Regions from separate parts of the Kribbella sp. NPDC055071 genome, predicted to be linked through region 2. Evidence: riboswitches for the same ligand, from Rfam matches in the RefSeq annotation. Region 2 holds a riboswitch; the other holds the start of a gene.
What was found. Region 2 has a riboswitch for thiamine pyrophosphate ahead of thiS (sulfur carrier protein ThiS). Riboswitches for the same ligand answer to the same signal wherever they lie in the genome.
Positions count from the first base shown of each region.

Region 1: another riboswitch for thiamine pyrophosphate. It lies ahead of ACWF4Z_RS31495 (purine-cytosine permease family protein); the one in region 2 lies ahead of thiS (sulfur carrier protein ThiS).

Region 1 covers NZ_JBSGUS010000023.1:113,640-123,625, forward strand. The annotation lists gene ACWF4Z_RS31480 (ATP-binding protein) at 1-705, shown strand, start outside; gene ACWF4Z_RS31485 (hypothetical protein) at 778-1,587, shown strand; gene ACWF4Z_RS31490 (alpha/beta fold hydrolase) at 1,584-2,246, shown strand; TPP riboswitch at 2,314-2,430, shown strand; gene ACWF4Z_RS31495 (purine-cytosine permease family protein) at 2,424-3,752, shown strand; gene ACWF4Z_RS31500 (class I SAM-dependent methyltransferase) at 3,780-4,472, shown strand; gene ACWF4Z_RS31505 (methylated-DNA--[protein]-cysteine S-methyltransferase) at 4,663-5,229, opposite strand; gene ACWF4Z_RS31510 (RNA polymerase sigma factor) at 5,226-5,735, opposite strand; gene ACWF4Z_RS31515 (flavin reductase family protein) at 6,049-6,591, shown strand; gene ACWF4Z_RS31520 (ABC transporter substrate-binding protein) at 6,584-7,621, shown strand; gene ACWF4Z_RS31525 (ABC transporter permease) at 7,618-8,457, shown strand; gene ACWF4Z_RS31530 (ABC transporter ATP-binding protein) at 8,433-9,152, shown strand; gene ACWF4Z_RS31535 (LLM class flavin-dependent oxidoreductase) at 9,145-9,986, shown strand, end outside.
Region 2 covers NZ_JBSGUS010000050.1:2,282-12,267, forward strand. The annotation lists gene ACWF4Z_RS37755 (SAM-dependent methyltransferase) at 1-260, shown strand, start outside; gene ACWF4Z_RS37760 (tetratricopeptide repeat protein) at 267-767, opposite strand; gene ACWF4Z_RS37765 (FAD-binding oxidoreductase) at 792-2,081, opposite strand; gene pdxR (MocR-like pyridoxine biosynthesis transcription factor PdxR) at 2,157-3,569, shown strand; gene ACWF4Z_RS37775 (GNAT family N-acetyltransferase) at 3,644-4,387, shown strand; gene ACWF4Z_RS37780 (MBL fold metallo-hydrolase) at 4,377-5,288, opposite strand; gene ACWF4Z_RS37785 (LysR family transcriptional regulator) at 5,427-6,308, shown strand; gene ACWF4Z_RS37790 (serine hydrolase) at 6,305-7,177, shown strand; gene ACWF4Z_RS37795 (RidA family protein) at 7,180-7,569, opposite strand; gene ACWF4Z_RS37800 (thiazole synthase) at 7,579-8,352, opposite strand; gene thiS (sulfur carrier protein ThiS) at 8,354-8,560, opposite strand; TPP riboswitch at 8,551-8,661, opposite strand; gene ACWF4Z_RS37810 (DUF5937 family protein) at 8,669-9,475, opposite strand; gene ACWF4Z_RS37815 (G5 domain-containing protein) at 9,850-9,986, opposite strand, start outside.

The DNA.
Region 1 (9,986 bases), on a different contig from region 2:
GATTTGGCCGGCGATCTGTCCGTTGGGGTCGGACTGTTCATCGACGAGATGCAGGACATCAGTGCGGACGACCTGTCCGCGCTGTGCGCCGCTTGTCACGAGATCTCGCAGCAGAGCGCGCCACTGGTCGTTGTGGGTGCCGGTCTGCCGCATCTGCCCGCTGTACTGTCTGCGAGCAAGTCGTACTCCGAGCGGCTCTTCCGCTACATCCGCGTCGACCGGTTGGCGCGGGAGGCGTGTGATCGCGCGCTGATGATCCCCGCGGAGAGCGAGGGCGTCCAGTACGACGAGGAGGCGCTGGACGAGCTGTACGCCCAGACCGACGGCTACCCGTACTTCGTCCAGGCCTTCGCCCACTCCACCTGGGACCACGCGCCGACGTCCCCGATCACCATCAAAGACGTCGCCCTGGCCGCTCCGGAGGCGTCGGCGGAGCTGACCGTCGGCTTCTTCGGTTCGAGGTACGAACGCGCCACCCCCGCCGAACGCGAGTACATGCGAGCCATGGCCGAGCTGGGCATCGGCGTGGACGACGGCTCCGTCCCCACCGCCGAAGTAGCCAACACCCTGAGCCGCAAACCCCAGTCCCTCTCCCCAGCCCGAGACGGCCTCATCAAGAAAGGCCTCGTCTTCTCCGCCGAACGAGGCACCGTAGCCTTCACAGTCCCCCACTTCGGCAAGTTCCTCCGCACCCGCACCGCCTGAGCTGCCCTTTCGGGGCGGGTGCTGGGTGGGTAGGGTCGAGGGTCATGGCTGAGTCCGAGGGGAGGTGGAGTGGTGTCGTCGCAGGATTTTCCGACGTATGGCCGGGGGGATGAGCCTGACCAGTCCGGGGACGAGCAGTACTACGCGCGGCCTACGCCGTACGGCGGTGGCACGTATGGCCCGCAGGCGCCGCAAGGTCAACCGGCCCAGGGCCAACCACCTCAACCGGCTCAGCAAGGGCAAGCGCCGGGCCAGTACGGCGGCCCGGGCTACACGCAGCCGCCGGTGTATCGGCAGGGCAGCCCGTACGGCGCTCCGGTGCACCCGCAGCAGCACGAGCTGCCGACGTACGGTCGTGAAGAGCTGGTCGCACCCCGTGACCCGCGCGCCGCTCGAGTCGTCGGACTGGCCACTCTGATCGCGGGGATCTACGGACTGCTGGTCCTGACCATTCAACGGGTCTCACTCCGGGACATCTCCCAGGCGCCCGGCTCACCGCTCAACCACCCGCTCCGCACCGACGTGATCGACGCGATCGGCCAGCTGCTGCTCGTGGTGGTCGGCTTGGCCGCGCTGGCGATGTGGATCCGCGACGTGCTCGCACGCCGCAAGGCCGGTCGCCAACCCGATCCGATCGAGCTCGGTGGCCTGCTGCTGGTTGCGGTCTCCGTGATCCCGATCCTGATCTGGCTGATCATGGTCCTGACCACCGGCCTGGGTGCGATCGACGGCTCGGTCGACCGGTTGCCCACGGCGTACGGCTGGGGTGGTCTCGGCCTGCTGATCCTCGCCGCCGGCCTGGCGCTCGGGTGGCGTGAGCTGAAGCCCGAGGTGCGCAACCCGATCGTCCAAGGTCCGCCGGCCAAAGCGCCCTGGGAGTGAACGCACCCGTCGTCCTGGTCCCAGGCCTCGGCCTCGGGCCGGAGTCCTACGCCAAGACGGTCGAGCACCTGACCACGCCGTACCAGGTCCTCACGTTGCCCGGGTACGGCGAACCAGCAGGCGACCGCGAGGATCTCCACCCGCGCGCGCTGGGCGTCGCACTCGCGGACAAGATCCGGGAGCGGTCCGTCCTGGTAGGTCACTCGGCCAGCTGCCAGGTCGTGGTCGAGACCGCGGTCACCCACCCCGAACTGGTCCACGCGCTCGTACTCGCGGCTCCGACCGGAGACGTGCGGATGTCGAGCTGGGTGGATCGCGCGGTCCGGTTCGTGGGCTCCGCCGTACCGGAGTCGCCGAGGCTGATCCGGGTAGTCACCCCGCAGTACGCCCGTACGACGTTCTCCACGATCGCGCGGGCCGCAGAAGCCGCCAGACACCACGACCTGGCCGCTGTGATCACTCAGGTGAAGGCACCGGTGGTCATCGTGCGCTGCAAGCACGACCTGATCTCACCGGCCGACTGGGTCCAACGACTCGCGGAGCTGAGCCACGGCGAGGCCAGAACGCTCGAAACCGGCTCACACATGCCAGTGCTCACCAACGGGCCCGAGGTCGCCGCTCTCATCCAACGAGCCGCCGCCGCGCCGGAATCCGAGTAGCCGCCGCGCCGGAAACCGAGTAGCCGCCGCCCGCATCCGGCGGAAGAGCTACTGTTGACGCGGCAAACAAAACCTCAGCGGGAGCTCGCACCGATCTGCGCGGGCTGAGAGGGCGACAGCAGGGTCGCCGACCGCCTGAACCTGACCGGGTAATGCCGGCGTAGGGAGCGGGTCATCGTGACCAGTACTGCTGTTCGTCCTGCGAGGCAAACCGAGGCTCCGCTCGTTCTGACCACCGATGCGCCCCGAACGCTCGGGTTCCTGGACCAGTTCACCCTCTGGGGCAACTTCGGCATCTCACTGTTCGGCCCGGTCACCGGCGCTCTCGTGGCCGCGTACACCGGCTCACTGTGGCAGGGACTGCTCGCAGTCGTCGTCGGCTGCGGTATCGGCGCCCTAGTGCTCGGTGGCGCCGCTGTCTTCGGTTCACAGACCGGTGCGCCCGCGATGGCGAGTCTCCGCGGCCTCTTCGGCCGCAAGGGTTCCATAGCGCCGACAGTGCTCAACATCGCCCAGAACGTCGGCTGGGCCACCATGGAGATCATCGTCATCTCCCAGGCCGCGGTTGCGGTGACGAGCGAGCGTTGGCGCTGGCTGTTCGTCGTACTTGCCGGTGTGATCGCCACGGCCATGGCGGTCCGTCCGCTCGGCAGCGTGAAGGTGCTGCGGAAGTTCATGGTCTGGCTGGTGCTGATCGCGTCGATCTACCTGTTCGTACAGGTCCTCAGCAAGCCAGTCCACGCACTACCGCAGGACAGCGTGTTCGGCTTCTGGCCGGCCGTGGACCTGGCCGCCGCCGGTGTGGTCTCGTTCGCGCCACTCGCCGCGGACTACACCAGGCACTCACGCACCAACAAGGCCGCGTTCGCCGGTTCGTCCCTCGGCTACGGCCTGGCCGCTATCGGGTACTACGCCTTGGGCGTGTTCGCAGTCGCGACCCTGCAGACGAACAGCGAGGACGTCATCACCGCACTGGTCACCCTGCCGGCCGGTGCGATCGCGCTGTTCGTGTTGCTGGTGGACGAGGTCGATGAGGCCTACGCGAACGTCTACTCGACCACGATGGCCGCGCACAACCTGATCGGCCACATCGACCGGCGCTGGATCTCCGTCGCGATCGGCGTGATCGCCACCGGTATCGCGCTGATGGTTGACCTGGGCAACTACACGCAGTTCCTGTACCTGATCGGCTCGGTCTTCATCCCGCTGTTCGCGGTCGCGATCGCCGACTTCTTCGTGGTGAGCAAGATGCAGTGGGATGTCTCCAGTACGGCGAAGTTCCGCTGGCAACCCACGGTCGCCTGGCTGATCGGCTTCGTCGCGTACCAGCTGGTCAACCCGGGCACCGTGGCCGGGTGGTCGCCGTTCTGGACCGACGTCCAGCAGCGGGTGTTCAACCATCACCCGGTGCCGGGATGGCTCGGAGCGACGTACACCTCGATCGTCGTCTCGATGGTCGCCGCGGTCGTGCTGGGCAAGCTCAGGCGCCGGCCGCTGGACAACTGACCCGGAGCACCCGGGATACTGGCGATCATGCTGAACTCCGCACTGCGCAGTCGGGCCGAGTACGCGGAACTCGGGGTCGACGGACTGATCTCGCGGACGACACCCGAGCGGGACGCGGCGATCATCACCGCCGTCGAGGAGCTGCTGGAGGGGCGTGAGTCGGTCCTCGACCTGTGCTGTGGGTACGGCCGGATCGCGTTGCCGCTGCGCCGGGCCGGCAAGGTCGTCCGTGGGCTGGACATCTCGCCGAACCTGATCGAGGCGGGTAAGGCCAAGGCGGACGAGGAAGACCTCAAGATCGACTGGGCGATCGGCTCGATGACGGACCTGCCGTACCGCTGGGACGCCTTCGACGCGGTGATCTGCCTGTGGACCGCGTTCCACGAGCTGTTCGCCGAGGACGAGCAGATCTCCACGATCTGCGAGATCTCCCGGGTGCTGAAGCCGGGCGGGATCGCGATCATCGAGGGCCCGGCCTGGGGACCGGCGACCGCGGCCGAGATCGCCAACGGGATGCGGCAGGGGCCCGAGCACCGGATCGTCACCACCGACTTCAGCGACAACCGCAGCGGCGTGCACTTCATCCACGACGAGGTCAGCTACGGCCGCCTCTGCGCCGCCGCCGGCATCGAGAACTACAAGGTCTACAAGCGCGAGTGGGGCGGCCGCCGCCGTCTGATCCTGGAGATCCACCAGCCCGGCCCGACCGGATCTGACTGACGCGTCAGTTTCTCGACCTGAATTCTTTTCCGAAACAATCTCACTGGCGCATTTGTCGCGCCGGAGGCCGAAAACAAGAAGCAGATCCCCACTCCACATTGGGGACCTGCTCCTCGTTTCGAGGAGTGTAAATCAATTCCCGCGAACTGCCCACTCCACCTCCTTCGCTTCGAATCCGTGGGTAAGAAATTCAGTCCTTTGCTTCAAGGTTCAGCAGGAATCGCTTGGCGTCCAGACCGCCCGCGTACCCGGTGAGCGCACCGCTCGCGCCGATCACCCGATGGCACGGCAGCACGACGCAGACGGGGTTCGCGCCGAGCGCCGTACCGACGGCTCGCGCCGCCTTCGGCTTGTGGATCTCGCCGGCGACAGTCCCGTACGTCGTCGTCCGGCCATAGCTCGTGTGTAATGGCAAATCGTTCAGCACAAGGCGTTGGAAGGGTGTCGCGAGCGCGAGATCCACTTCGAGATCAAACGCTTGCCGACGCCCCGCCAGGTATTCGTCCAATTGCCGCCGTACGTCGTCCAGAGCGGCGGGCTGCCGCAGTACGCGCGGGGAGACCGCCCGCGCGAGGCGGTTCGTGATGGTCTCTTCGGTACCGAAGGAACTGGCCACCACCTTGCCGTGAGCGACCGCGAGCAGCATCGTGCCGATCGGAGTGTCATGCAGGGTGTAAGCGACATCCGCGGCGGGAAAGACCGGTGGTTTCAGATCAGGGATGGTGAACCGGGCGAGCCGGTTCTCGAGGTCATTCATACGTTTACTCCGAGTTTGGTACGCAAAGCCGCGAGGGCGTCGCTGACAAGCCGGCGCGATGCGGCGGGGGTGGTGTCCAGGGCGGCGGCCAGACCGTGGTGGTCCAGGTCGCCGACGTATTTGAGCGTGATCGCGAACCGTTGACGTTCGGGCAGCTCGTTGACCGCTCGCCAGAGGTCGGGATCCGGCCAGTCGGCGGACTCCGGGCCGTTGACCGACACGGGTGGCGCCTCGTCGAGGGGTCGTTGGGGTTTGCGGGCGCGATGCAGGTCGGTCGCACACCGGGACGTGATGGTCAGCAGCCAGCTGCGCAGGTTCTTCGCCGAGGTGAGCGCCGGGTACGCGGCGAACGCCTTCTCCCAGGCGCGCTGGGCCACGTCGTCGCCGTCCACCGGTCCCGCCAACGCGCGCGCCAGCCGCGCCACGTCGCGCCAGTGATCGTCGACGAGCGCCTGGAACGGCGGCAGTCCGACCTTCTCCCGAGCCATCACGTCAGTAGAACGCACCGGGGCCCGGGAGTGTGAGGGCAACCCGGTGGCGTGTCGTCCCGGTGGGTGGTCGTTTGCGGACAGCCGTCCCGGATCGCGAGATTGTCTAGTTCATCAGTAGACAATGATGCGAAGATTGCTGACATGACGACGACCTTCCTCACCCGCCGTCGCGTCATCGACCTGCTGCGGACGGCGAGCTCCACCTGTCGGTGACGCGTTCCGTCGCTGCACCCCAGCTCCGCGCTGCATGAAGCCGTTCTGCACCGGCTTCCACCTTCCGCCCGGTATCTGCTGCCGGTCGTCCCTGCCCCGTGATCGAGGGAGAGACATGTCTTTGCCTGCCCTGAATCGCCCTGCCCTGTCCGTCGTCCCCGACCATCAGGAGGAGCGGATCGTGGACGCCGACGTCTTCCGTTCCGTGTTTCGTCGCCACGCCGCCGGTGTCGTGGTGATCACGGCGGACGCGGGTGACGGCCCGGTCGGGTTCACCGCGACCTCACTGGTCTCGGTCAGCCTGCTGCCGCCGCTGGTCTCTTTCTCGATCGCCAGGACGGCGTCGAGCTGGCCGACCGTCAGCAGCACCGACAACCTGGTGATCAACTTCCTCTCCGCCGACCAGCACCCGATCGCCGGCCGGTTCGCCACCAGCGGCATCGACCGGTTCGCCGAACCGACCCGCTGGTCGCGACTGCAGACCGGCGAACCCGTACTCGACGAGGCCCCGAGCTTCCTGCGTGCGCAGGTCGAGCACCGCTTCGCCGTGGGCGACCACTCCCTGGTCGTCGCCCGCCTGACCACCCACACCGAACGGCGTGAGCACGAGCCCCTGCTCTACCACGACGGCCACTACGCGAAAGCCCACCATGTCTAGAAAACGTTTGTACGCCGTACTCGCCCTGCTGGCCGTTGTCACCGGATGTGGCGCCAAGGCGGACGCCGGCGCGACCCTCTCGCTCGACGCCGCCCTGCCGACGACCGTCCCCGACGGCACGAAGATCGTCGTCGGCGACCCCGCCACCGAGGTGGCGCTCAAGCTGTCCGGGCAGATCGACAAGGTCTCGAAGTTCGTCCAGTTCGCGAACCTGAGCGGCGGTCCGCAGACCACCGAGGCGTTCCGGGCGCACGCGCTCGACGTCGGCTCGGTCGCGGAGATCCCGCCGATCCACGCGACCTGGACCGGTCTGCACGTGAAGATCGTCGCCTCGAAGTTCCGCCAGGACCCGCTCAACCACCCGATCTACGAGCTGGGCATCGCCCCCGGCACCACGGTGAAGACGCTCGCGGACCTGCGTGGCAAGACGATCGCGTACAGCCCGGGACAGGCCCAGGGCGCGCTCGTCCTCAAAGTGCTGCAGAAGGCCGGCCTGACCAAGGACGACGTCAAGCTGATCGAGCTCCCCAGCACCGGCGACGTCTACGTGAACGCGCTCGCCGGGAAGCAGGTCCAGGTCGCGCCGATCGGCGGTGTCCAGATCAAGCGGTACCTGGCCAAGTACGGCAAGGACGGCGGTACGACGATCGAGCACGGCCTCCGCGATGACGCCGGCCACCTCTACGTGCCGACCGAATCCCTGGAGAATCCGGGGAAGGCTGCCGCGATCCGTGCGTACGTCGCCGCCTGGGGAGTCGCGCAGGACTGGATCGACAAGCACCCCAAGGAATGGATCGCGGGGTACTACGTGAAGGACCAGGGCCTGACCGCGGCCGATGGGCAGTGGCTGGTCGACAACGCCGGTCACCCGGACATCAGCGCGGACTGGAGCGACGCGATCACGCGGCAGCAGGACACCATCGCGCTGCTCGCCAAGGAGACGAAGAACCCGGTCATCCAGGCGAAGGACCTCTACGACCTGCGGTTCCAGGCCGTCGCGGCCGATGCGATCAAGGGAGCCGTCAAATGAGCGCGACCACCCTGCCAGGGATCCGGAGGACGAGCGCGACCAGTGCTCCCGTCGTACGACGTCGCCGGCTCGGACCGGGGAAGCCGATCAAGTTCGGTGCCGCGATCGGGCCTGTGCTGCTGCTTGTGATCTGGAGCATCGGATCGGCCACCGGCTGGATCGACCCACGCGTGCTGTCCGCGCCGTGGACCGTGGTGACCACGGCCGGTGACCTGATCGCCGACGGCCGGCTCCAGTCGAACCTGTGGACCTCCACCCAGCGCGCCCTGATCGGGCTCGCGCTCGGCATCATCCTCGGGGTCGCGCTCGCGCTGCTGTCCGGCCTCTCCCGGATCGGCGAGGCGATCCTGGACGGCCCGATCCAGATCAAGCGCGCGATCCCGTCACTCGCCCTGCTGCCGCTGCTGATCCTGTGGCTCGGTATCGGTGAGTCGATGAAGGTCGTCACGATTCTGCTCGGGGTCTTCGTACCCATTTACCTGCACACCCACAACGGCCTGCGCACGATCGACAGCCGGTACGTCGAACTCGCGCAGACCGTCGGGTTGTCTCGCCGGGACTTCATCCGCCGCGTCGTGTTGCCGGGTGCGTTGCCCGGCTTCCTGCTCGGCCTGCGGTTCGCGGTGACCGGCGCGTGGCTGTCGCTGGTCGTCGTCGAGCAGATCAACTCCACCAGCGGAATCGGCTACATGATGGAGCTGGCCCGGACGTACGGACAGACCGACATCATCATCGTCGGCCTGGTCCTGTACGGCATCCTCGGCCTGATCTCCGACGGCGCCGTCCGCCTGATCCAGAGGAAGGCCCTGACATGGCGCCGCACGCTGGCCTCCTGACCGCCGCGGTCCAGGTGCGTGACCTGGTCCGCCGGTACGACGACCGCGCTGTCCTCGACGGGGTCGACCTGGATATCGCTCCGGGTGAGTTCGTTGCGTTGCTGGGGAAGAGCGGATCCGGGAAGAGCACGTTGCTCAGAGCCCTGGCCGGCTTGGATTCCGACGTCGCCGGGTCGGGCGAGCTCGTCGTACCGGTGAATGTCTCCGTTGTCTTCCAGGACTCCCGTTTGTTGCCGTGGGCAAGGGTATTGGACAACGTCGTGCTGGGGTTGCACGGCGCGGGTGACCGCGGCCGGCAGAGTCTGGCGGAGGTCGGCCTGGAGGGGCGGGAGCAGGCGTGGCCGAACGAGTTGTCCGGTGGTGAGCAGCAGCGGGTCGCGTTGGCGCGTTCGCTGGTTCGCGAGCCGGAGTTGCTCCTTGCGGACGAGCCGTTCGGTGCGCTCGACGCGCTGACCCGGCTGAAGATGCACGTCCTGCTGCGGAAGCTGTGTGCGACCCATCAGCCGGCCGTCCTGCTGGTCACCCACGACGTCGACGAGGCGATCGTGCTGGCCGACCGGGTGATTGTCCTCGAGGAGGGTCACCTGGTGGCGGAAGAGGTGGTCGACCTGCCCGCGCCGCGGAGTGCGACCGATCCAGGATTCGCCGCGATCCGCTCGCGGCTTCTCGACGCTTTGGGGGTTCACTATGAGTAGGCAATTGCATTTGAACGCGTTCCTGATGAGCACCGGGCATCACGAGGCGTCGTGGCGGCTACCGGAGAGCGACCCGTTCGCCAACACGTCGGTCGCTCACTATCAGGAGCTGGCGCGGATCGCCGAGCGGGGGAAGTTCGACTCGGTGTTCTTCGCGGATTCGCCGGTGTTGTTCGGCGACGTCGGGCGTCGCCCGGCCGGCTCGCTGGAGCCGACCGTGTTGCTGACCGCCCTGGCCGGGGCGACGTCGCGGATCGGGCTGATCGCCACGGCGTCGACGACGTACAACGATCCTTTCAATCTCGCCCGGCGGTTCGCGAGCGTCGACCACGTGAGTGGTGGTCGGGCTGGATGGAACGTGGTCACCACGGCCGGGCCGGAGGCGGCGAAGAACTTCAACCTCGCCGATCAGCCCAGCCACGCCGAGCGATATGAGCGGGCGGCGGAATTCCTGGAGGTCTCCTACAAGCTGTGGGATTCATGGCAGGACGATGCGGCCATTGTGGATAAAGAGACCGGCGTGTGGGCGCTGAATGAGCGAGTAGTGCCGATCGACCATGTGGGCCGGCATTTCCAGGTGCGTGGTCCGCTCAATCTGCCGCGGTCGCCGCAAGGCCACCCGCTGATCGTGCAGGCCGGCTCGTCGGAGGACGGCAAGGGTCTGGCCGCGCGGTACGCCGAGGCGGTCTTCACCGCGCAGCAGACGCTCGAGGACGCGCAGGACTTCTACCAGGACCTCAAGGCCCGTACGACGGCACTCGGCCGGGACCCCGACTCGATCAAGATCCTGCCCGGGATCGTGCCCGTGATCGGCGGCACGGTCGAGGAAGCACA
Region 2 (9,986 bases):
GCCACGCGTGCAATCCCCGCGACGGCGGCGCGATCGATCAGATGGCGGGGCAGTTGATGGAGAAGGTGAAGGCTGCGTTCCCGACGCTGACGTTCCGGACGGTCGAGGAGATCGGATCGCTGCTGGACGGGCTCGAGGTCCTCGAGCCCGGCGTGGTGAGGCTGGCCGAGTGGCACGCTCCCGGCGGCTTCCCGCCCGGGGACGACGAGCTCGCCGGCGCGCGCGACGTCATCTACGGCGCGGTCGCCCGCAAGGCCTGACGAGCCTCAGAGGTTGGCGACGTAGTCGGCGTTGCCGCGGATCGCGGCTTCGTAGCGCTTGATCTCGGGGGTGTCGACGCGGTCGGCGATGACCAGGAGCAGCGTGGCGAGTGCCTTGTCCTTCTGGCCGGCCGCGTGCAGCGTGAGCGACTTGAAGACGCGTAGCGAGTCCGACTCGGGGAACTCGGCGCACGCCTTCTTGAAGACGTCCAGTGAGTCGTCGAAGCGGCCGAGGTTGCGCAGCGTGCTGCCGTACTGCAGCAGGCACTTCCGGCGGGTGTCGCCGGTCAGGTGCGGGAGTGCGCGCTCGTAGTACCCGATCGCCTTCTCTTCCTGGCCGTCGGTGTCGTACGAGCCGCCGACCTCATAGAGCACGTACGGGTTGTCCGGGTGCTCGGTCAGCAGCCGCTGGAAGAAGTCGATCGTCGGCTGCATGTTCGCCCGGTCCCGCCGCGCAAACCCTTCCTCGATCGTCGCGGCGAGGTCGGGTGTCAGTTCAGTCGTCACCTGTCCATCATGCCGCGCCCTGGATCAGGCCGCGGACTCGGCCGTCGTCGTACCGGGCTGGATGTTCTGATTCAGGTGGAAGACGTTGGCCGGGTCGTACGCCGTTTTCAGGGCGGTCAGCCGGGTCAGCTTCGCCGGCGGGAAGGCCCGGTTGATCGGGTCGCCGTTGAGCGTGTTCAGGTAAGCGCCCCCGGCGTACGGCTCGAGAGTCGCGGCGTACGCGCGGAGCTCGGCGATCCGGTGCTCGTCTTCGGCCGGGTCGTCCCAGCGCGTCGACGTGACGAACTCGAACAGCGTGTCCCGCTGGCTGAACGCCGCGTCGTCATCGGGGACGTCGGCGATCGCGCCGCCGTACGCCTGCAGACTCGCGGACACACCCGGAGTCGCCAGCAACGCCCGGATCGCGTCGTCCGGCAGCGACTTGAAGTAGTGACCCTTCCAGTACCGGCGGTACCGGTGGCCCTGGATGCTGTCGTCCCGCGTCTGCAATTGCAGGTACGTCGTCTCGTCCACAACCTCATCGCTGACCGGCCCGAGCGCCCGGAACGCCGCAAGCAGCTCGTCCCCGCCTTCGCCGACCCACACGTACCCAACCGTCACCGAGTCCGGCCTGACGACCGCAGTGAACGTCGCCTCCCGTGGTGCCGTCTCGTTCAACGCCCGCCACCCGCGCAGTACGTCGAACCCCGCCGACGCCGGAAAGGTGAACTCCGCGCTGAGTGCCCGCGTCCCCACCTGATGCAACCGGAACTCGAACATCGTGACGATCCCGAAATTCCCACCCCCACCGCGCAGAGCCCAGAACAGCTCGGGGTTCTCATCGGCGCTCGCCCGCACCACGGAACCGTCCGCGGTCACCACCTCGTACGACGCCACGTTGTCGCAGGCCAGACCGAATTGCCGTGCCAGCCACCCCATCCCACCGCCGAGCGTGAGCCCGCCGACCCCGGTGTGCGAGACGTTGCCCGCAGTCGTCGCCAGACCGTACTCCTGCGCAGCCTTGTCCAACTCACCGAGCAACGCACCGCCCTGAACCCAGGCCAGCTGCTGTTCCGGATCGACCCGGACCGCGTTCATCGGCGTGAGGTCGATCATCAGCCCACCCTCGGGCACGGCCTGACCGGCGATGTTGTGACCGCCGCAGCGGACCGCGATCTCGAGCCCGCTCGACCGGCCGAACCGGACCGCGTTCACCACGTCCTCGGTGCTCGCACAACGGGCGATCACACTCGGCCGCCGGTCGATCATCGCGTTCCAGACGGTCCGGGCGTCGTCGTAGCCACGGTCGCCGGGGTGCAGCAGCAATGCGGTCATCGGTCTCACTCCTCATTGATCTGGGCTCTGGATCAACCCTGACAGCGCAGCGGTACTCCGATAAGGTCCAGTTGTGTGAGCAGAATCAGGACCAGTTCAGGGACCGGTGAGCTGCTCGTCGAGCTCCGGCGGGATACCGGCGTACCGCTGCATCAGCAGGTGGAGAGCGGAATCCGGACGCGCATCCGGGCCGGGCTGCTGCGCGCGGACACCGTGATGCCATCGACCCGCGCGCTCGCGACCGACCTGGGGCTCTCGCGTGGCGTCGTGGTCGAGGCCTATCAACAGTTGGTCGCCGAGGGGTACCTGGTCAGCCGTGGCGGCGGCTACACGCAGGTCGCCGACATCGCGCTCGTCGAAGCCGCGGCCGTCGCGCAGTCGGTGACCGGCCCGCCGCGGATCGACTTCCGCTACAGCCGGCCCGACGTCTCGCAATTCCCCCGCGCGGCCTGGTTGCGATCCGTCCGCCGTGTCCTGAACGAGACGCCGTACCGCAGCCTGGCCTATCTCGACGGTCGCGGCACCGAAGAGCTGCGTACGGCGCTCGCCGACTACCTCAACCGGGTCCGCGGTACGGCGGCCCGCGCGGAGAACATGCTGATCTGCAACGGGTTCGCCCAGGGATCGCGGCTGATCCTGCAGGTCCTCGCCGAGCAGGGATATCGACGGCTCGCCGTGGAAGACCCGTCCGACAACGATCTCCGCGAGGTGGCGACCAAGGCCGGTCTCGAGGCGGTCGGTGTACCCGTCCTGGAGTCCGGAATCGATGTCGACGCACTCGAGCGGTCCGGGGCGGACGTCGTACTGGTGACGGCGGCGCATCAGTTCCCGACCGGGGCGGTCGCGTCCGCCCAGACGCGGGCAGCGCTGGTGGCCTGGGCTGCGCGCGGCGATCGGCTGGTGATCGAGGACGACTACGACGCGGAGTACCGGTACGACCGGGAGCCGATCGGCGCGATGCAGGGGTTGGCTCCCGATCGCGTGGCTTACGCGGGTACGGCGAGCAAGACGCTGGCCCCTGGATTGCGTCTGGGGTGGCTGATCCTGCCGGCCCGGCTGGTCGAGCCGATGTCGCGCGCGAAGCTGATGGACGATCGCGGGTCGCCGGTGTTCGATCAGTTGGCGTTCGCCGACTTCGTGGCCCGGGGCGAGTTCGATCGGCATCTGCGCCGGATGCGGCCGCGCTACCGGTTGCTGCGGGACACGTTGGTCGAGCGGCTGGGGGCGCGGCTGCCGGAGTTCGAGCCGGTCGGGGTGTCGGCGGGGCTGCACGTGATGGCGTTCTTGCCGCCTGATCTGGCCGAGACGCCACTCGAACGCGCCGCCCGCGAACGCGGGCTGGGGGTCTACGGGCTGGCGCCGTACTGGGTGTCGGGATCGGGGCCGGCCGGGCTGGTCTTCGGGTACGGGTCGCTCAGCCAAAAAGAAGTTGTCGAGGGCATCGATCTGCTCGCGGACGTCATCGGCTCGCTGCGGACAGCGTCCTGACCAGCGGCCCGCGGAGCTATGAATAAATATTCAATGTCTTGCAATCTGATCCGCTGAGTTCTACGCTCGGTGGAGTGATCAGCGCAGCTCGGATGGATTCCCTGATGAACCAAGGCTGGCCTGCCGAGGCCAAGACCGAGCTGGACGGCTGGTTGGTCCGACGCAACGCCGGTGTGACGCTGCGAGCGAATTCGGTGCTGCCTGCGCGGACGCCGTTCGACGTCGGAAAAGCCTTGAATTACGTCGAAAATCTGTACGAATCCCACGGCATCACACCGTCGTTCCAGATCACTCCGGCGGTCCAGCCGTCCGACCTCGATGCCCATCTCGAGGCGCGCGGTTATCAGGTGAAGACGCCGACATTGGTGCAGTACGCCGAGATCTCCGAGGTGCTCGCCAAGCTGCCGACACCGTCGGTCGGGGTGAATATTTCGTCGGCTCCGACCAATGACTGGATGGATCTCTGGTGGAGCATCGACGGGCGGGGTGGTTCGGCTGAGCAGGCGGCGGCCCGGGAGATTCTCGACCGCGGGAACGCTGTGTACGCCGTCGTACCCGAAGGTCGGCCGGCTCGCGGGATCGGGCGGCTCGCCCTGGTCGAGGACACGGCCGGGCTGTACTGCCTCGCCGTCGACGAGCGTTTCCGCCGGCAGGGGATCGCACTCGCGGTGATCCAGGGCTTGTTGCAGAAGGCAACGACACTGGGCGCGCGGTGGGTCTGGCTCTGCGTGCTCGCGGACAACGAGCCGGCCCGGGCCCTCTACGACCGCTTGGGCTTCCGGACCGTCTCGCAGTACCACTACCGCGTCAAAGCGTGACCTTCTGCAGGTGATCCAGTACGACGAACTTCGCGCCGGTCTTCTCGACCGAGGCGCGGAGTGGGGCCAGATCGGTCCACGGGACACCTGGCTCGTCGAGCGGCTTGTCGAAGTCGTCCCAGTGCGTGGCGATGACCGTCTTCACCGGCTTGATGGTTTGCAGTAGCCGATCGGTGATGCCGGGCTCACCGCCGGGGGCCGCGAACGCGACGTCGACCTGAAGGCCGCGCAGCGCGTTCGGGTCGAAGTTCGCCGTACTCAGACTGAGGATGCGCAGGCCGCCGATCGTGATCACGAACGCGAGCGTGCCGCCCTCGACCAGGTCCTCGATCACCCGCGGACGCGGCGGGACCGACTCCAGGTGGTAGCCCGGCCAGGCGTAGGTGTGCCGCTCACCACTGCACGAATGCAGCGACGGGAACACCTCGATCGTGAAACCGCCGAACGGTAGGTATTCGCCGCCGCGAACCGGGGAGAGCAGGTCCGCCGGGGTCCGCATCGCCTTGAGCAGGTTGACGTGGGTCTGCGTACCGAGGACGGTCGCCTGCGTCTTCTTCGCGACGTACGGAACGTCGGCCATGTGGTCGTAGTGCGCGTGGTGGACCAGGATCGCGTCGGCCGTGGTGAGGTGGCGATCGATCACCTCGGGCTTGATCACCAGCTTGGTCTTGGGGTCCGCGCCCTCCGGGGTGAACGTGCCGGTCTTGAAGCGAGTCAGCCACGGATCGGTCAGTACGACGCTGTTGCCGGACTTGAGCTGCCATGCGTGCGTGCCGAACCAGGTGATCTCCACCGGCGTCCGCTGCTGGGTCATTGTTTCGGTTTCTGCTGTGGCGACCTGCTCGCGGGTCGCGGCTCCGATCACACCGGCCGCTCCGACCGCGGCTGCGCCGGTCAACATGCCTCTGCGACTCACCTTCACGCTGTCTTCTCTCGCCGTACCTGAGCCTTCAGTCAAGGTGAAGCGAGCGCGGCATGTCGAATATGCTCTGACGCATGATCCGATTGTCTGGAGATATCGCCGCAGGTCAGCTGGGTCATGCTGACTGAACGGCATCTGCAGATCTTCATCGCGCTCGCCGAGGAGCAACACTTTGGCGATGCGGCCCGGGCTGTCGGTATCACCCAGCCGCCGCTGTCCCAGGGCCTGCGCCGGCTGGAGGCGCTCGTCGGTTCGAAGCTGTTCGAGCGCGGTCAGGGTCGGGTCGAGCTGACCGCGGCCGGGGCCGCCCTGCTTCCGTATGCGCGGCGTGCGCTGACCTCGATCGAGGAGCTGCACCAGGCCGCGATCGGGAGGGATCCGGAAGGCCCGGAGATCCGGCTTGGACTCGCGCCGGAGGTTCCGCCGTCGGCCGGAGCCGCGGTGGCGGCGGCTTGTGGTGCGGTCATCCCGGGGAGCCGGGTGACGGTTGTGTCTGCGCCGACCAGTTCGTTGGTTGGCCAGGTCGGTACGGGGCGGCTGACGGTGGCCGCCGTACTGCATCCGACTGTGCTGGACGGGCTGGAGGCCGGGGCGGTCACGTTGCTGCCGACGTGGGCGCTGGTGCCGACGTCGTTGACTCCGGATGACGGTTCGGAGCTGAAGTTGCGGCGGTTGGGTCGGCTGCCGGTCGCCGTTCGGCCGCGGGCGGAGGCTCCGGCGGCTCGGGATCTCTTCCTGGACACATTGGCGTTGCATCGGCCGGAAGGTGGCACGGTCGTGGTGACGGATGAGCGGGCCGGGCTCGCGATGGCTGCGGCGGGTCAGGCGATCGTGGTGACGGCGGATCCGGCGTTGGCCGCCCCGGGGATCGGGCGGCATCGACTGGTCGACGACCCGCTGCCGGTGCGGCTTCGGCTGGTGTGGTCCCGGACGCGTACGCCGTTCCTCCGGCCGACGGACGTGATGGCGCAGCTGACGGACGCCCTGGTGATCTCATGAATGTGCGGATCAGGGGCGTCTTCGAGGATGCCGGCGTACGGGGTTGGCTGCATGCGGTCTCGCTCGACGATTCCGACGCCACGGTCGAGGTCGATGCGGATGACGTCGTACCGATGGCGTCTGTTTACAAGCTGCCTTTACTGGCTGGGTTCTGCCGGTTGGTGGATCAGGGTGAGGTGGATCCGCGGACGCGGGTGACGTTGGATCCGTCGACGCGGACGGACGGACCGACCGGGTTGGCGCTGTTCGCGGATCCGGTGACGGCGTCGCTGCGGGATCTCGCGCTGTCGATGATGACGGTGTCGGACAATGCCTCGGCGGACGCGTTGCTCGACGTTGTCGGCGTACAGCGGTTGGCCGCGCTGCTCGAGTCTTTCGGTCTGCGACGGACCTCCGTACGGCGGGGAACCGCTTCGCAGCTGCGGTACTTGCAGCGGTTGACCGGTCTGTCGAGTCCGGATGCGGCCCTCGCCGTACTCGCGGACAACGATCAGACCGATCCGGACGGGGTCTACGACGCGGCGAACGCGTCGGCGAGCTGTCCGCGGGACCTGACGCTGCTCTTGCGGCGATTGTGGGCGGGTGAGTTGCTCTCGACCGAGCAGACCTCGTTTGTGCGGGCGACCATGCAGCGACAGGTGTTCCTGCAGAGGTTGGCGTCCGGTTTCCCGCATGACGAGGTGCTCGTCGCGGGGAAGACCGGGACGTACGGCGCTCTGCGGCATGAGGTCGGCGTGGTCACGCTGCCGGGTGGCGCGGCGTTCGCCGTTGCTGTGTTCACTCGCAGCGCTCGGGGTGACTTCCGACAGCCGCGGGTCGACGCTGCCATTGGCGAAGCGGCGCGGATTGCGGTGGATCTGTTGCGCTAGCCTCAGATGATGGCGTCGGCCTCGACCTCGACCAGGGCGTCGGGACTGAACAGCCCGGCGACCTGCAGGGCCATCGAGGCGGGTGGATTGTCGGTGTCGACGTACTCGTCGCGGGCCGCGCGGAGTGCCGGCAGATACGCGATGTCGGTGACGTAGAAGGTCAGCTTCACCACATCGGCGAACGTGGCACCCGCGGCCTTCAGGCAGGCTTCCAGGTTGGCGAACACCTGCCGGGCCTGCGCGGCCGGATCCCCGACTCCGACGAACTTTCCGTCGCTGTCCAGCGCGACCTGCCCGGAGATCGCCACCCACTGACCAGGCCCGGTCACGACATGGCTGTATCCCTTGCCGGCGGCAACACCGTCCGGTTGTGGGTACGAGAACTTGCGCAAAGGTCTTCCTCAGAAGGTCGGTAGGCCGGTGGTAGGGGATGAGGCGTGGGCCGATTGCCACCGTTTCGGGACGCGGCCGGCCAGGCGTGCGTTGCGACCGGCCGAGATCGCGTCGCGCATCGCCGCGGCCATCAGCGCGGGCTTCTCGGCCCGCGTGACCGGGGTGGCGAGCATGACCGCGGAGCAGCCGAGCTCCATGGCCAGCGCCGCGTCACTCGCCGTACCGATGCCTGCGTCAACGATTACCGGGACGTTCGCGGCCTCGACGATCAGCGCGAGGTTGTGCGGATTCCGGATGCCGAGCGCGGAACCGATCGGCGCGGCCAACGGCATCACCGCAGCGCATCCCGCCTGCTCCAGCCGGCGCGCGAGGATCGGGTCGTCGTTGGTGTAGGGGAGGACGGTGAAACCGTCGGCCACCAAGGCATCTACGGCGTCGAGGAGCTCGATCGGGTCCGGCAGGAGCAGGTGGTCGTCGGCGACGACCTCGACCTTGATCAGGTCGGTCTGCAAGGCCTCCCGGGCGAGCTTGGCGGTGAGGACCGCCTCGGCGGCGGTGTGGCAGCCGGCCGTGTTCGGCAGGACGTCGATGCCGTGCTTCGTGAGTACGTCGAGGACCGAGCCCTCGTGGCCCGTGCCCAGCCGACGCATCGCGACCGTGGTCAATTGGGTGCCGGAGGCAATCAATGCCTCCTCCATCACTTCCAGGTTGGCCGAACCGCCGGTCCCCATGATGAGTCGCGACGTGTACGTGCGGCCGCCCAGCTCGAACGGATCATCCATGTCAGCCTCCTTGGACCGCACTGACGATCTCGACCCGATCGCCCGGCTTCAGGGTCGTCTCCGCCCACTCGGCCTTGGTCAGCACATCCTCGTTGATCGCCACCGCGATCCCGGTCTGTCGGTCGGAATACTCCCGCACCAGCTCGGCGACGGAGCGACCCGGGGCGACGTCGGTCGCCGAACCGTTCACCCACACAGGCTCTTGCATCGCTTCCTCCCTACGCCGGAATTACCCGATTCAGGTTCAGCGGTCGGTGACGGTCCGGTCACCCTCTCAGCCCACTCCTGCAAGCTCCCGCGGAGTTTCGACTATAGCTCAGGTCGGATCGGATCCGGTCAGGAGTGCGGCGAGCTCGGTCGGCCGGTAAAGCACTTGTTTACCGGTACGTTCCGGCTCGACCAGACCGGTACGACGCAGCAGTTGAAGGTGCTGGCTCACGGCCGACGGCGTCACCTTCAGCTCGCCGGCCAGGTCGGTCGTGGTGCGCGGATGCGTGAGCAGCGTGAGGATGTGGGCGCGCGGCGTACCGATCAATTGGGCGAGATCCTGTCGTGAGGGCGGTTCGACGACGGACCACAGGTGGGCCTGGCCGCGCGGCGGGTACCCGAGGATGGGCGCGGCGCCGACCTCCATCGGGATCACCGCATGCGGCCCGAACAAGGTCGGCTGCAGGACGAGTCCGCGGCCGTCGACCTTCTCGGTGCGGCTGGGGTCGCTGACCTGGTCGACCTTGAGTAGTCCGTCGCTGTAGGTGATCGCGGGGCCGAGTCCGTTGAGCATCGCGTCGGTGCCGTGTTGGGTCAGGATGTGTCCGCGGTAGCTGATGTCGGCGGTGAGGATCGCGCGCATCCGATCCCAGTACGGCGCCATGACCGCGTCCCAGTACTCGCGGAGTGCGTCGACGACCTTGACGGGGTCCAGATCCTCAGGTCTCGCGTTGTTGACCGCAACGAGTTGGCGGTCGAAGGTTTCGGGGTCGACGTCCGCGATGATCGCCAGTTCGTCCTCGAGTTGCGTCAGGGGCGACGTCGGCCGGGGTGTCAGGAAGTCGGGGCTGCCCATCGTGTCGTTGACCAACCACTTCAGAACCGACCAGTCCAGCTCCTGTAGACGAGGCTGCACTGCCCGAACCCACCGCAACTGCAGCGGAAACCGTCCAGGGTCCCTCAGCGCCCGCAACGACAGAACCATCTCAGCGGCCGGCGAAACCGCAAACCGAACCTCCCCCAGATCCTGCGGCCCCAACACATAAACCAGCACCCGCCCACCCTAGATCGTGCTGCCGATCTCCAGCCCATCACAATCACCCGCGACGACCGGTGCTCACGCTCAGCTGGCGCTGTCCGTGGCGATTGTGATGGCCTGGGGATCCGGCCTAACCCGACTTGCGGATGATGAGTCCGCAGGTTCGTGATTGAGCCGGCCGCGTGCGTGGCGCTGCCGGCTGGATCAGCCTTTGGTTAGGTCAGTCGTCGGCTGGTTCGGTCTGCGGCTGGTCAGTCCTCGCAGCCGATGCCGTCGTGGTCGCGGTCCAGTCCGTAGATGTCGGACCCGATGACCTCGACCGGGCCCGCGACGTACTCCGGACCGTTGCCGCTGCCGCCCGAACAGTCGACGTCGCTGGCGATCGGGA